2 regions of the Lysobacter korlensis genome follow, and region 2 is predicted to be linked to the other one. Evidence: riboswitches for the same ligand, from Rfam matches in the RefSeq annotation. Region 2 holds a riboswitch; the other holds the start of a gene.

The links. A riboswitch is a leader RNA that binds a small molecule or an ion and turns the genes downstream of it on or off. The one in region 2 is predicted to bind glycine.
Positions count from the first base shown of each region.
Region 1: it holds a riboswitch for glycine, as region 2 does, so the genes downstream of both, gcvP (aminomethyl-transferring glycine dehydrogenase) here and gcvT (glycine cleavage system aminomethyltransferase GcvT) in region 2, are expected to answer to the same signal.

Region 1 covers NZ_JBHLTG010000001.1:1,338,544-1,346,188, reverse strand. The annotation lists gene ACFFGH_RS06115 (hypothetical protein) at 1-448, shown strand, start outside; gene ACFFGH_RS06110 (M2 family metallopeptidase) at 543-2,588, shown strand; gene ACFFGH_RS06105 (multidrug effflux MFS transporter) at 2,737-3,987, opposite strand; glycine riboswitch at 4,469-4,593, shown strand; gene gcvP (aminomethyl-transferring glycine dehydrogenase) at 4,632-7,535, shown strand.
Region 2 covers NZ_JBHLTG010000012.1:50,448-58,092, reverse strand. The annotation lists gene ACFFGH_RS30955 (MFS transporter) at 1-296, opposite strand, end outside; gene ACFFGH_RS30950 (hypothetical protein) at 426-641, opposite strand; gene ACFFGH_RS30945 (DUF4180 domain-containing protein) at 779-1,138, opposite strand; gene ACFFGH_RS30940 (antitoxin) at 1,324-1,506, shown strand; gene ACFFGH_RS30935 (alpha/beta hydrolase family protein) at 1,617-2,261, opposite strand; gene ACFFGH_RS30930 (hypothetical protein) at 2,311-2,463, shown strand; glycine riboswitch at 2,529-2,615, shown strand; glycine riboswitch at 2,617-2,713, shown strand; gene gcvT (glycine cleavage system aminomethyltransferase GcvT) at 2,750-3,871, shown strand; gene gcvH (glycine cleavage system protein GcvH) at 3,868-4,242, shown strand; gene gcvP (aminomethyl-transferring glycine dehydrogenase) at 4,239-7,253, shown strand; gene ACFFGH_RS30910 (CPBP family intramembrane glutamic endopeptidase) at 7,340-7,645, opposite strand, start outside.

The DNA.
Region 1 (7,645 bases), on a different contig from region 2:
CCGCTATGGCCTGCGCCTGCACCTGGTTGCCGATGGCGAGCCGATCCCCGGTAGTTACTGGGGCGACGCCGAGGCGGGGATCATCGCTTCGGATGTCTACGCCAGGCGGGACACGCCCGTGCACTCGCTGCTGCACGAGGCCTGTCACCTGATCGTGCTGCCACCTGCGCGCCGCGCCGCGGTGCATACCGACGCGACCGACTCGATCGAGGAGGAAGACGCCGTCTGCGTGCTGCAGATCCTGCTGGCCGGCGAGCTGCGCGGCGTAGGCCGCGATCGCGCGCTTGCGGACATGGATGCCTGGGGCTACAGCTTCCGGCTGGGCTCGGCGCGGGCGTATTTCGAACGCGACGCCGAGACCTCGTGGGAGTGGCTGCAACGCCACGGCCTGGCCGACGCGACGACGCGCGTGCCGATCCTGCCGCCCCTGCCCGCAGCGGCCGCCTGACCCGGTCACGCCGGGCAACTTGCACGGTCCTGCTGGGGCCTCTAGCCTTCGGGCGCGGGTGCGCTCGCGCCTGAAGACTCCGGAGACCTCGATCATGACCCCAGCACGCGCGCTTCTCGCGCTCAGCATTACTGCCCTGCTCGGCCTGTCGGCCTGCACGCGGCAGCCCAGCCCGGACGATTCGCGCCCCGGCGCGCCACCGGCAGCGCGCGAAGGCGAGACCGCCGACGAGTTCATCGCGCGGGTCAACGCCGAATACAAGGCGCTGTATCCGGAGCTGACGGCGGCGCAGTGGTTGTCGTCGACCTACATCAGCGACGACAGCCAGCTGCTGTCGGCGAAGGCGAACGAGCGCTACCTCGGCCAGCTCAAGAGCTGGATCGAACAGGCGAAGAAGTTCGAAGGCCAGCAGATGTCGCCGGAGACCGCGCGCGCGATCCGGCTGCTCAAGCTCTCGACCTCGATGCCGCCGCCGAAGGATCCGGCCAAGCTCACCGAGCTCACCCAGATCGCAACGCGCATGGAAGGCATGTACGGGTCGGGTGAGTTCTGCACCGGCGAAGGCGCGGCGCGCAGCTGCCGCCAGCTGGGCGACCTCGAGGAAGTGCTGCGCAACAACCGCGACTACAACGAGCAGCTGGCCGCATGGCGCGGCTGGCACACGATCTCGCCGCCGATGCGCAAGGACTACACGCGCTTCGTCGAGCTCGTGAACGACGGCGCGCAGAACCTGGGCTTCGCCGACGCCGGCGAGATGTGGCGTTCGGGCTACGACATGAGCCCGGCCGAGATCGCAGCCGAGACCGACCGCCTGTGGACCCAGGTCAAGCCGCTGTACGAGCAGCTGCACTGCTACACCCGCACGCGGCTGCAGTCCGAGTACGGCGCTGACAAGGGCGCGGCCGCCGGCGGCATGCTGCCGGCGCACCTGCTCGGCAACATGTGGCAGCAGGACTGGGGCAACATCTGGGACATCCTCGCGCCGTACCCGGGCGCCGGCAGCCTGGACATCAGCACCGCGCTGGAATCGCAGTACCAGCAGGCGTATGCGGGCCGAATCGCGCAGTCGCAGGTGCCCGCAACGCCGGCGATGCTGGTCGAAGCCGAGCAGGAAGCGCGCCTCGCGAACGCGAAGCAGATGACCGAGCGCGCGCAGGACTTCTATGTCTCGCTAGGCATGCCGAAGCTGCCGGAGAGCTACTGGAAGAACACCCAGTTCATCAAGCCGCGCGACCGCGACGTGGTCTGCCACGCCAGCGCGTGGGACATGAACATGGAAGGCGACGTGCGCACGAAGATGTGCATCAAGCCGAACGAGGAAGATTTCACGACGATCTACCACGAGCTCGGCCACGTCTATTACTACCTCGCATACAACAAGCTGCCGCCGATCTTCCAGCAGGGCGCGCATGACGGCTTCCACGAAGCGATCGGCGACACCATCGTGCTCGCGATGACGCCGCAGTACCTGCAGTCGATCGGCCTCGTGGGCGAGCAGCAGCAGACCAACGAAGCGCTGATCAACGCGCAGATGCGTATGGCGCTGGCGAAGGTCTCGTTCATGCCGTTCGGCCTGATGATCGATCGCTGGCGCTGGGGTGTGTTCGATGGTTCGATCAAGCCCGGCGAGTACAACAAGGCCTGGTGGGATCTGAAGGCGAAGTACCAGGGCGTCGCCCCGGTCGAGGCACGCGGCGAGCAGTTCTTCGATGCGGGCGCGAAGTACCACGTGCCGGGCAACACGCCGTACACGCGTTATTTCCTCTCGCACGTGCTGCAGTTCCAGTTCTACAAGGCGCTGTGCGACGCGTCGGGCTTCAAGGGCCCGTTGTACGAATGCAGCTTCTACGGCAACAAGGAAGCCGGCCAGAAGTTCCAGGCGATGCTGAGCAAGGGCGCGAGCCAGCCGTGGCAGCAGACGCTCAAGGAGCTGACCGGTGGCGAGAAGATGGATGCCTCCGCCGTGCTCGAGTATTTCGCACCGCTGCAGACCTGGCTGAAGCAGCAGAACGAGGGCCGCACCTGCGGCTGGCAGGCGAACGCGACGCCGGCTCCGGCAGCCAGCCCGGTGGCACCGGCAACGGGCCCGGCAGCGCCGGCCGCACCTGCCAAGCCGGCGACACCGCCGATCGCGGGCTGAGCCTCAGCCACTGGTGGCACCGAAAGGCCGGCGAATGCCGGCCTTTCCTTTTGGCGAAGCGGTCGCGCGCTTCGTCGCGTCCGATGGGCCAACCAGCCGAGGCGGGCGCGGCTTGCTCCATTCCGCCGCCGGCTGCAGACCCATGGGCCTAGACGATCTCGCTCGGCATCGCAGGCTGCTCGCCCGAAGAATCGATCGACCGCCGCCGCACCTGCCGCTCCCAGCGCCAGAAGCACCAGCCGACCGCCATGAACGCCGCCGCGCCGGCCGCGAGAGCGAGCGGATCGCTGCTGAGCCAAGGCGACAGCAGACCCGCAACGACGGCATTGAGAACCAGACTGGTGAATGCCTGCAGCGACGAGGCCGCGCCGCGCTGCTGCGGGTACATGTCGAGGATCGACAGCGTGATGATCGGAAACACGAGCGCGATGCCGAATGCGTTGAGGCTCATCGGCAGCACCGCGATCGGCACGCTGGGCACGTCGACCAGCAGGTTGTAGCCGAGGTTGAACATCATCGCGACGGCGCTGCAGGCGAAGCCGATCGCGACGAGGCGCTCGCCGGAAATGCGCCCCGCGGCCCGGCCGGACATGAAGGCGCCGAGCACCATGCCGCCAATCGTGGGCACGAAGAACCAGGCGAACTGCCGCTCGTCCAGCCTCAGGATGTCGAGCACGAACGCGGGCGCGGACGCGATGTAGAGAAACAGCGCGCTGAAGTTGAACGCGCTTGCCGCCGCGAGCCGCTGGAAGCGGGCGTTGCGGAAGATGCCGGCGTAGTCACGGATCAGCCCGACCGGACGCAGCGACCGCCGCTGCTCGGGCAGGTGCGTCTCCGGCAGCCAGCGGGCCGTGGCGATCAGCAGCGCCAGCCCGAACGCGACCAGAAACCAGAAGATCGCCGGCCAGCGGCTCCAGCCGAGGATCCAGCCGCCGATGATCGGCGCGATCGCCGGGGCGATGCCGAAGATCATCGACACCTGGCTCATCAGCCGCTGCGCGTCGTCACCGTTGAGCACGTCGCGAATCACCGCGCGGCCCACGATCAGCCCGACCCCCGAAGACAGGCCCTGCAGCGCGCGGAACGCGAGCAGCGTGGGCAGATCGGTCGCAAGCGCGCAGCCGACCGACGCGAGCGTGAACACGGCGAGGCCGCCGAGGATCACGCGGCGCCGGCCGATCGCGTCCGACAGCGGGCCGTGCACGATGCTCATCAGCGCGTAGGCGATCAGGTACACGCTGATCGTCTGCTGCATCGCCACCTTGTCGGCCCCGAGCTGGGCACCGATCTGCGGGAACGCGGGGAAGATCGTGTCGATCGAGAACGGGCCGAACATCGCCAGCCCACCGAGCAGCAACGCGAGCCGGCGGACCGGGAGGGCCGGGGTGGAACGGGGCATCATCATGGGCGCGGGACGGCGGGCTAGCTTAACGACTCAGGGGCGGCGCCTTCGTTATTCCACCGGGGCGTTGCGTTCCATCGGCCGCCAATCGCCCGCCTCGTCCGTTCGCTGCGGCCTCGCCCGCAGGCTCGCGCGGGCGGGTACGCCCGCGTTTGCGGCGCTGGGCGGGCGCGATCCACAGTGCGCGTGTTCCGCCTGCACCTTGCGGCCTTTCGCGCCCGAGGCGCGACGGAGGCGACTTACGGTCGTGCCATATGGGCGCAGTGCGTAGTGCGCAGTACCCGCGGTTGCAGGCCGCGGCCAGACTTAACCCCAACCGGCCGACCGCGCCCGCGGGCAGTAAAGCCGCAAGCGGGCCGGGCCTTCACGCGGCCGGCACGTCTATAATCCCGCCAGCAGCACGCGGTGGGAGAAGCGGGCACGGTCCCGCTGCCGAAGGCGCAAACGCCCGCAATCGCTCAGGCCCCACGACCGCCGCGTACACAACTCTGGAGAGACCGGTTCAATCCGGCGCCGAAGGGGCAAGAAGCGCCCTCCCCCGCTGCCCCGGCAGCCAGCCGGGGCCGCTTCCAAACTCTCAGGCAAAAGGACAGAGGGGCGCCCCGCGTGTGGCATGCACGCAGCCTTCGGACGCCTCCGTCATGAACCAGAGTTCCACCCCGATCCCCGCCGGCACTTCGCTGCGCGCACTCGAACACCACGGCGCATTCATCGAGCGCCATATCGGACCGAACGATGCCGAGATCGCGCACATGCTGCGCGTGGTCGGTTACGAGTCGCTCGACGCGTTGACCGATGCGATCGTACCGGGCTCGATCAAGTCGGCCACGCCGCTCGCGCTGCCCGAGCCGATCACCGAAGAAGAAGCGCTCGCCAAGATCCGCACGCTCGCCAAGCGCAACCGCGTGTTCCGCAGCTACATCGGCCAGGGCTATTACGGCACGCATACGCCGAAGGTCATCCTGCGCAACATCCTCGAGAACCCGGCGTGGTACACGGCCTACACGCCGTACCAGGCCGAGATCTCGCAGGGCCGCATGGAAGCGCTGATCAACTTCCAGACCATGTGCGCCGACCTGACGGGCATGGAGATCTCGAACGCTTCGCTGCTCGACGAGGGCACCGCGGCGGCCGAGGCGATGACGCTTGCCAAGCGCATGTGCAAGTCGAAGTCGAACGTGTTCTTCGTCTCCAGCGGCGTCCACCCGCAGACGCTGGAAGTGCTGCGCACGCGCGCGGCCGGCGTCGAGATCGAGCTGCATGTCGGCGACGAGAGCGAAGTGACGAATGTCGACTGCTTCGGCGTGCTGCTGCAGTACCCGAACACGTTCGGCCAGATCCACGATTACGCGGCACTCGCCGAAGCCGTGCACGCACGCGGCGGCCTGGTCGCGGTCGCGACCGACCTGCTCGCATTGACGCTGATCGCGGCGCCCGGTGAATGGGGTGCGGACATCGTAGTCGGCAATAGTCAGCGCTTCGGCGTGCCGTTCGGTTTCGGCGGCCCGCATGCGGCGTTCCTTGCCTGCCGCGATGCGTACAAGCGCTCGATGCCGGGGCGCCTGATCGGCGTGTCGATCGACGCCGAGGGCAAGCCGGCCTATCGCCTCACGCTGCAGACGCGCGAGCAGCACATCCGCCGCGAGAAGGCCACGTCGAACATCTGCACCGCGCAGGTCCTGCTCGCCGTCATGGCCAGCATGTACGCGGTGTACCACGGTGCCGAAGGCCTGACCCGCATCGCACGCCGCACGCACCGCCTGGCCGCGATCCTCGCTGCCGCGCTGCGCCAGGCCCGCGTGACCGTGGGCCCGGACTTCTTCGACACGCTGCACGTGGTCGATGTCGACGCCGCCGCAATCCATGCGAAGGCACGGGAAGCCGGTATCAACCTGCGCGAGATCGACGGCCGCAGCCTCGGCATCAGCCTCGACGAGACGACGACGCGACAGGACGTGGTGGACATCGCCGCGCTGTTCGGGGCGCACATCACGGATGTCGATGCGCTCGATTCCAGCGCCGCCGACTCCCTGCCGTCTGGCCTGCTGCGCACCAGCAAGTTCCTGCAACACCCGGTGTTCAACACGCACCACAGCGAACACGAACTGCTGCGCTACATGCGCTCGCTGTCGGACAAGGACCTCGCGCTCGACCGCACGATGATCCCGCTCGGCAGCTGCACGATGAAGCTCAACGCGACGGCCGAGATGATCCCGGTCACGTGGCCGGAGTTCGCGAACATCCATCCGTTCGCGCCGACCGACCAGAGCGAGGGCTACCACCAGCTGATCACCGAACTCGAAGCGATGCTGGTCGAATGCACCGGCTACGACGCGGTCAGCCTGCAGCCGAACTCCGGCGCGCAGGGCGAGTTCGCGGGCCTGCTCGCGATCCAGGCATACCACGCCTCGCGCGGCGAGAGCCATCGTGACGTCTGCCTGATCCCCGAGTCCGCGCATGGCACGAACCCCGCCTCGGCGCAGATGTGCGGCATGCAGGTCGTGGTGACCAAGTGCGACGCGAACGGCAATGTCGACGTCGAGGACATGCGCGCGAAGGCCGAGAAGTACAGCGACCGCCTTGCCGCGCTGATGATCACCTACCCGTCCACGCATGGCGTGTTCGAGGAGGACATCGTTGCGATCTGCGAGATCGTGCACAAGCACGGCGGCCAGGTGTACACCGACGGCGCGAACATGAATGCACTTGTCGGCGTCGCCAAGCCCGGCAAGTGGGGCTCGGACGTATCGCACCTCAACCTGCACAAGACGTTCTGCATCCCGCACGGCGGCGGCGGCCCGGGCGTCGGCCCGTGCGCGGTCAAGGAGCACCTTGCACCGTTCCTGCCGCGTGCGTTCGGTAGCGATGCCCCGGTCGGCATGGTGTCGGCGGCGACGTTCGGTTCCGCCTCGATCCTGCCGATCAGCTGGATGTACGTCACGATGATGGGCGCCGAAGGGCTGCGCCGCGCGACCCAGGTTGCGCTGCTCAACGCGAACTACGTCGCCAAGCGCCTCGCGCCGCATTACGAGACGCTCTACACCGGTCGCAACGACCTTGTCGCGCACGAGTGCATCCTCGACTTGCGCCCGATCAAGGACGCGACGGGCATCAGCGCCGAGGACGTGGCCAAGCGCCTGATCGACTTTGGCTTCCACGCACCGACGCTGAGCTTCCCGGTCGCGGGCACGCTGATGGTCGAGCCAACCGAGAGCGAGGCGCTGCACGAGCTGGATCGGTTCATCGACGCGATGATCCAGATCCGCGACGAGATCCGCGCGGTCGAGGAAGGCCGTATGGATCGCGAGGACAACCCGCTCAAGCACGCACCGCACACCGCGAATGCGGTGATGGCGGCGGAATGGACGCACGGCTATTCGCGTGAGTTGGCCGTCTTCCCGCTAGCTTCGCTGCGGCAGCAGAAGTACTGGCCGCCGGTCGCGCGCGTCGACAATGTCTACGGCGACAAGAACGTGTTCTGCAGCTGCGTGCCGATCAGCGAGTTCGAAGAGATCGAGGCGTTCAGCGAGCCGAATGTGATGTAAGTCGCGCGCCGCGTCGGCCTGGCCGGGTGACCGGTCGAGGCCGACGTCGGTTGCGATGCGAAACAAACCAGCGGCCGGCCCGCGTTAACGCCGGACACGAAAAGGCCCCG
Region 2 (7,645 bases):
TAGCTCTGCGCGAGGCCCACGAGCGCGCTCGACACCGCGACGAGGCCGATGCCGACGGACAGCATCGTGCGCTCGCCGACGCGGTCGATCAGCCACCCGGTGAACGGGGTCATCGCGAGCCGCATCAGCGCGAAGGCGGACACCACGGCGCCGACCTCGAGGTACCCGACGCCGAACTGCCGCACGAACACCGGAAGCACGGGGATCACGACACCGAAGCCCAGCATCACGAAGAACGCGACCGCGCCGAGCACGAGCACGTCGCGGGGCAGTCGTTCGCGCGGTGTCAGTTCCATCGGCCGCCGATTGCGCTGGGAGGGCGGACGGAGACGCACGAGGCCAGCGTACGCACCGCCGGTGCGGGACGGATCCGCGCTCCTTATGGGCGCCGGCCCGCTCGGCGTGCCGGACGGGATTGCTCGGCTCTACAGGCCGCCCATCGACCTGAGTTGCGGTCCCTGTCCGGCGGCAGGGAATCCCACGCCTCCTTCGTCGTCAGCGTCGTCGTCGGCACCTCGCTCGGCCTCGCTGCGCGTGTCAGCCTCGGCAGTGCCGTCCGAGTCGCCCTCGAGTCCGTCGACCATGCCGTTCGTCGGGTCGAAACCCTCGGCGGCGCCCTCGCCCTGATTCGATCTGTCCATGAGATGACGGTCGCACTCGAGGCACCATCACCGCTGGACGGTGGCTCTGAGATCCATGAACGTCGGTCCAGGAACGTCGGCCGCGGACTGCGTCCGGGACCGCGATCGACGGCTCACCCGGCTCAGCGCGACGGTGTTCAGCGAGCGAGACGCTCCGCCAGGGCGGCCTCGTCCGTCACGAACCAGACGTGCTGGCTGCGGTTGGACTCCCAGACGTAGTCGCGGAACGCTCCGCTCGCCGCTTCGAAAACGGACACGTCGCCGACCACGACGAGGCGCAGTCGGTAGTTCACCAGCTTCTGGGTGATCTCCCCGGCCTTCCGCGTGCTGAGATCGAAGAAGCCGGGGTCGAGCCGAGACACCGGGATCGCGATGGTGCTGATCCCCTCGGACCATGCGTTGCCGATGAGGTCGGAGGCGTCGTCCGATGTGGAGACGAGCGGGCCGTCGGGGTCGAGGTGCAGCACGCGGATGTCGCCGTGGTCGTCGATGCGCATGCACACGAACCTAGGGTCTCCGTCGGCGGCTCGGGCGACTGTTACGCCGTGGCGTGGACTCGGCCTGTGCGCGCGCTCCGAACTCGATCAGCGTCGACCGGGTGCCGGTCCTGGGTGAGGCGGCGGCGAACGAGACTGAGGCGGCGGCCGCGCCTGCGGCACCGCGTCAGTGACAGGAGAACACCATGGACCTCGGAGGCCTCGGAGACAAGGCGAACGACTTCGCGAAGAGCGAGAAGGGCGAACAGATGAGCGACGACGCGCTCGAGAAGGGCGGCGACGCGGCGGACAGGGCAAGCGGCGGCAAGTACGGCGACAAGATCGACAGCGCGGAGGACGCTGCCGACAAGAAGGTCGGCGGCGCATAGGCGGGTCCCGCTTCGTGCCGGATGAACGCGCTCGTGTCGGATGAACGCGTAATCGCGCGATCATCCGGCACACCCGCAGTCATCGCCGCGTCCCGGCGTGGACCGCACGGTCAGCCGGCCAGGACCTCGTCGACGAACTGCCGCACTGCCGACGTCACGATGTCGTTGACGTCGACGCCGGAGCGGGCCGCGACGCGGAGGCCGTGATCGGCCTTCGGCACCTCGACCACCCGGATGCTGGTTTCGCCCTCCGTCTCCCGGCGCACCTGCGCCGCGGATCCGAACGTGTCGTGCTCGCCCTGCACCACGAGCACCGGCACGTCAGGGGTCAGCAGCTCCTCCAGCCGTGACTTCTCCGGCTTCCCCGGAGGATGCAGCGGGAAGCCCAGGCACACGACCGCCGCGGCCCCCAGTGCGCCCGCGGTCCGGCAGCCGACCCGCGCACCGGCGCTGCGGCCACCGACGAACAGCGGCACGCCGTTCGCGAGCTCGAGCACCGTCGGGGCCGACTCCAGCCATCCGATGTCCAGCATCGGCGGCCGGACCGCGACCTTCCTGCCGGCGAGCCGCCATGGCTGCTCGTGGCGGACGACGGTGATGCCTTCGGCCGGCAGCGCCTTCGCCACGGCGAGAAGGTCGCGGGAGTCGATTCCGCCTCCGGCGCCGTGGCCCAGCCACAGGACGGCACGGGGCTCGTCGGCGGCGGACACGGTGATCCGTGCCGGCCCGAGCGAGGTCTCGAGAAGGCGCTCCACCCCTCGACCGTACCCGCGCGGCAGACGCTCGCGAGGTAGCGTGAAGGCCATGCAGCCGATGTTCCCCATCCCCGCGCCGCCCGGCACGCCACCGTGGGTAGGCGGGCTGTTCGTCCTCGCCGCGGTCGCCACAGTGGTCGTGCTGATCCTTCAGGCGGTGCGGTACTTCCGCAGCAACCGCGACGACGACGACTCGCACTGAGCACCGGAGCCGCTGCGCGCCCGGACGGTTGGTAGGCTCATGACCACAACCGAACACCGGGCCGCGAACGCGATGCGGGAGAGCCCCACCAGGGGCACCGAAGGAGCAAGCCTCCCCGCCAATCTCTCAGGTATCTGTACCGCACCGCACTGGCCACTCTGAAAAGCGAATCGAGCTTCGCTCGATTCCGCCCACGGTGAAAGCGACGGCGACCCCGACGCGAAGCTCTCAGGCAGATGACAGAGGGGGAGTTCCACCCGCAGCCCTCGCGCGCCAGGAGAACTCAGTGACGATAGGCCTCTCTCCGCTCCACCAGCTCCATGCCGATGCCGGAGCGAGCTTCACCGACTTCGCCGGCTGGCAGATGCCGGTCAGGTACAGCTCGGATCTGGCCGAGCATCACGCCGTCCGCACCGCGGCGGGCCTCTTCGACCTGTCGCACATGGGCGAGATCGTGGTGGTCGGACCCGAGGCGGCGGCCGCCCTCGACTACGCACTCAGCGCCGACCTGTCAGCGATCGTGGCCGGCCAGGCCAAGTACTCGCTGCTGCTCGATGAGCAGGGCGGCATTCTCGACGACTTGGTCGTGTACCGCACCGGCAGCGATCGCTACCTTGTGGTCGCGAACGCCTCGAACCGGGAGCTCGTCGCCGAGGAGCTGCGCAACCGGTGCTCACCGTTCACCTGCGATGTGTTCGACGAGAGCGACGACATCGCGCTGATCGCGCTGCAGGGGCCGAAGTCGCGGGAGATTCTCGAGAACCTGGAGCAGCCACTCGAGACACCGCTGGGCGAGCTCCGCTACTACCGAAGCGCGCCGGCCCGCTTCGACGGGCACGAGGTTCTGGTCGCCCGCACCGGCTACACCGGCGAGGACGGCTTCGAGCTGTTTCTCGCCCCGGATGCCGCGGCGCAGCTGTGGACTGCGATCCGCGAGGTCGGTGCCGGCAGCGGCCTGCTCCCCGCCGGGCTCGCGAGCCGCGACACCCTCCGTCTGGAGGCCGGCATGCCCCTCTATGGCCACGAGCTGAGCAGCGATGTGCAGCCGGTGCAGGCTGGACTCGCCCGCGCCGTCGCCCTGACCAAGCAGACGGAGTTCATCGGACGAGCAGCCGTCGAGCGGGGACCGGACGACGGCGCACCGGTGCTCGTGGGCCTCACCGCGGAGGGTCGCCGGGCGCCTCGCGCCGGGTACCCGGTGCTCGACGGTGACGGCGACGGCGCCGGCCTGATCGGCACCGTGACCTCCGGTGCACTCTCCCCGACGCTCGGCCATCCGATCGCCATGGCCTACGTCGCCCCCGAATTCGCAGGTGAGGGAACCAGACTCGCCGTCGATGTGCGCGGCACGCGCATCCCAGCCACGGTCGCCGCGCGTCCGTTCTACTCCCGAAAGGCAGCATCATGAACGCCCCCACCGGACTGCTGTTCACCGCCGAGCACGAGTGGGTCGACGTGGAAGGCGACACCGCGACGGTCGGCGTCACCTCCTACGCCGCGGACCAGCTCGGTGACGTCGTCTACGTCGACCTGCCGTCCGCAGGGGACGCGCTCACCGCGGGAGCGGTCATCGGCGAGATCGAGTCGACGAAGTCGGTCGGGGAGCTGTTCGCCCCGGTCAGCGGTGAGGTGCTCGAGCGCAACGACGACGTGCTGTCGAAGCCGGAGCTCGTCAACAGCGACCCCTACGGCGTCGGCTGGCTGCTGAAGGTGCGCTTCTCCGAGCTGCCGCAGCTGCTCAGCGCCGACGAGTACGAGAAGCTGGTCGGCGAGCAGTGAGCACCCCCTTCACGGACCGGCACATCGGAACGGATTCCGTTGCCCAGCTGCAGATGCTCTCGGTGCTCGGCTACGACACGGTCGAGGATCTGGTGCACGCCGCCGTCCCGGAGTCGATCCGCGCCCTGCCCGTCGCGGAGAGCTCGATCCCGAAGGCCGCAACCGAGCGGGAGGCGCTCGCCGAGCTGCGTGCGATCGCCCGTCACAACAAGGTCCGCCGCTCGATGATCGGACTGGGCTATTACGGAACCCTGACGCCGTCGGTGATTCAGCGCAACGTGCTCGAGAACCCGAGCTGGTACACGGCGTACACGCCCTACCAGCCGGAGATCTCGCAGGGCCGGCTGGAAGCGCTGATCAACTTCCAGACGATGGTGTCCGATCTCACCGGGATGGCGACGGCGAACGCATCGATGCTCGACGAGGCGACCGCCGTGGTCGAGGGGATGCTGCTCGCCCGCCGGGCTTCGAAGTCGCCGTCGAACGTGTTCCTGGTCGACGCGGATGCCTTCCCCCAGACGAAGGCCGTGCTCACGACCCGCGCGGAGGCGGTGGGCATCGACCTGGTGGAGGTCGACTTCACCACCCCTGAGCCCGGTTCGGGCACGCTCCCTGAGCCTGTCGAGGGGACCACCTCCGAAGACGGCGCGGTCCCGGTACCGATCGACGGGTCGACCGGCTCAGCGGCCGAGGCGTCCCTCCCAGAGGCGTTCGGGGTCTTCGTGCAGTACCCCGGCGCGTCCGGCCGGGTCTGGAACCCCACCGCCGTGATCGACGCCGTGCACGATGCCGGCGGTCTCGCGATCGTCGCAGCCGACCTGCTCGCGCTGACGATGGTCGCCTCGCCGGGAGACCTGGGCGCGGACGTCGCCGTCGGCACCAGCCAGCGCTTCGGCGTGCCCATGGGCTTCGGCGGACCGCACGCCGGCTACATGGCCGTCCGCGCCGGCCTCGAGCGGCAGCTCCCGGGCCGGCTGGTCGGCGTGTCGAAGGATGCCGACGGACACCCCGCCTACCGGCTGAGCCTGCAGGCACGGGAGCAGCACATCCGCCGGGAGAAGGCCACCAGCAACATCTGCACGGCGCAGGTGCTGCTCGCCATTCTCGCGTCGATGTACGCGGTGTACCACGGGCCCGGCGGGCTCACCAGGATCGCGTGGAACGTAGCCCGGAAGACCCGCGCATTCGCCGACCGGCTGAAGCGGGCCGGGTTCGAGATCGTGCACGACTCCTACTTCGACACCCTGACGGTGCGTACTCCGGGCCGCGCGGCCGAGATCGTCGCCGCCGCGCTGGAACGCGACCTGCTGCTGCACCTCGTCGACGACGACACGGTCTCGCTCAGCTTCGACGAGGCGACGGCGGAGACGGGAGTGATCGGCGGGCGCAGTGGCACGTCTCACCTCGAGCTGGATGACGCCCTCGCGGCGTCGTTCGGCATGGGCGGAGGCTGGGCGGAGTACTCATCGACCGGGGTGCCCGAGGATCTCCGCCGCACGACCGACTTCCTCACGCACCCGGTCTTCAACACGCACCGCACCGAGACGGCCATGATGCGGTACCTCAAGTACCTCGCCGACAAGGACTACGCGCTCGACCGCGGGATGATCCCGCTCGGCTCGTGCACGATGAAGCTCAACTCGGCCACGGAGATGGCGGCGGTGACCTGGCCGGAGTTCGCGGAGATCCACCCGTTCGCGCCGACCGAGGACGTCACGGGCTACATGGTGCTCATCTCGCACCTCGAGACCTGGCTGGCCGAGCTCACCGGGTACGACACCGTCTCGCTGCAGCCCAACGCGGGGAGTCAGGGCGAGCTCGCGGGTCTCCTCGCGATCCGCGGCTACCACCTCGCGAACGGCGACGACCAGCGGAACATCTGCCTCATCCCGCAGAGTGCGCACGGCACCAACGCCGCAAGCGCCGTGCTCGCCGGGATGCGCGTCGTGGTGGTCAGGACGGACGAGTACGGCAACGTCGACCTCGACGACCTGCACGCCAGGATCGACGAGCACGCCGGCGAGCTGGCTGCGCTCATGGTCACCTACCCATCGACCCACGGCGTGTACGAGCACGAGATCCGGGCGGTCACGGATGCGGTGCACGAGGCGGGCGGGCAGGTGTACGTCGACGGCGCGAACCTGAACGCGCTGCTCGGGTACGCCCGGTTCGGCGAGTTCGGGGGCGACGTATCGCACCTGAACCTGCACAAGACCTTCTGCATCCCGCACGGCGGCGGCGGCCCCGGCGTCGGGCCGGTCGCTGCGAAGGCGCACCTCGCGCCCTTCCTCCCCGGGCATCCGCAGTCGCAGAGCCCGGTGCACCCGGCGTTCGATCTGCTCACCGGGAACGCCGGCTCCCTGGTGCACGGCGGCGGGCCGGTCAGCGCCGCGCCGTACGGCAGCCCCAGCATCCTGCCCATCAGCTGGGCGTACGTGCGGATGATGGGTGCCGACGGACTGATGCGCGCCACCGGGGCTGCGGTGCTCGCCGCGAATTACGTCGCTGCCCGGCTGCGGGACTCATTCCCGGTGCTCTACGCAGGCGACAACGGCCTCGTCGCGCACGAGTGCATCCTCGACGTCCGGCCGCTCACCCAGGCCACCGGCGTGACGGTGGAGGATGTCGCGAAGCGGCTCATCGACTACGGGTTCCACGCGCCGACCATGTCGTTCCCCGTCGCCGGCACCCTCATGGTGGAGCCGACCGAGAGTGAGGACCTCCCCGAGCTCGAACGGTTCATCGAGGCGATGATCGCGATCAAGGCCGAAGCGGATGCCGTGGCCGACGGGCGCTGGTCCGCGGCGGACAATCCGCTGCGGCACGCCCCGCACACGGCCGAGGCCGTCATCGCGGGGGAGTGGGACCACGGCTACACCCGCGAAGAGGCGGTCTACCCGGTCCGGTCGCTGGTGCGTGCCAAGTACTGGCCGCCGGTCCGCCGCATCGACCAGGCCTTCGGCGACCGCAACCTGGTGTGCGCCTGCCCGCCGGTGGAGGCCTTCGCGTAGGAGTGCCCCGTCCATGAGTGGGTCGGACGGACCGACGACGTGCTGCACTTCGGGGCGGACGCTTCGACAGGCGCAGCGACCGTCGACTACCCAGACGGCGTCGGGGTCGATGTGGGAAGCACTGGCGGGGCGAAGAGGTCGGGCAGGAGTGCCACCGCGAACGGGTACCCGACGAAGACGACCGCGTCGATCAGCGTGTGCGCGACGATGAGCGGGAGCAGACGCCCGTATCTGGAGTAGAGCCAACCGAAGAGCACGCCCATCGCGACGTTCCCGAAGAAGGCCGGCACCCCCTGGTACAGGTGGTACGCCCCGCGCAGCACCGCCGCGCTCAGGATGATGGTCCAGGTTCCCCAGCGCAGGTCCCGCAGCCGCGCGAAGAGGTAGCCGAC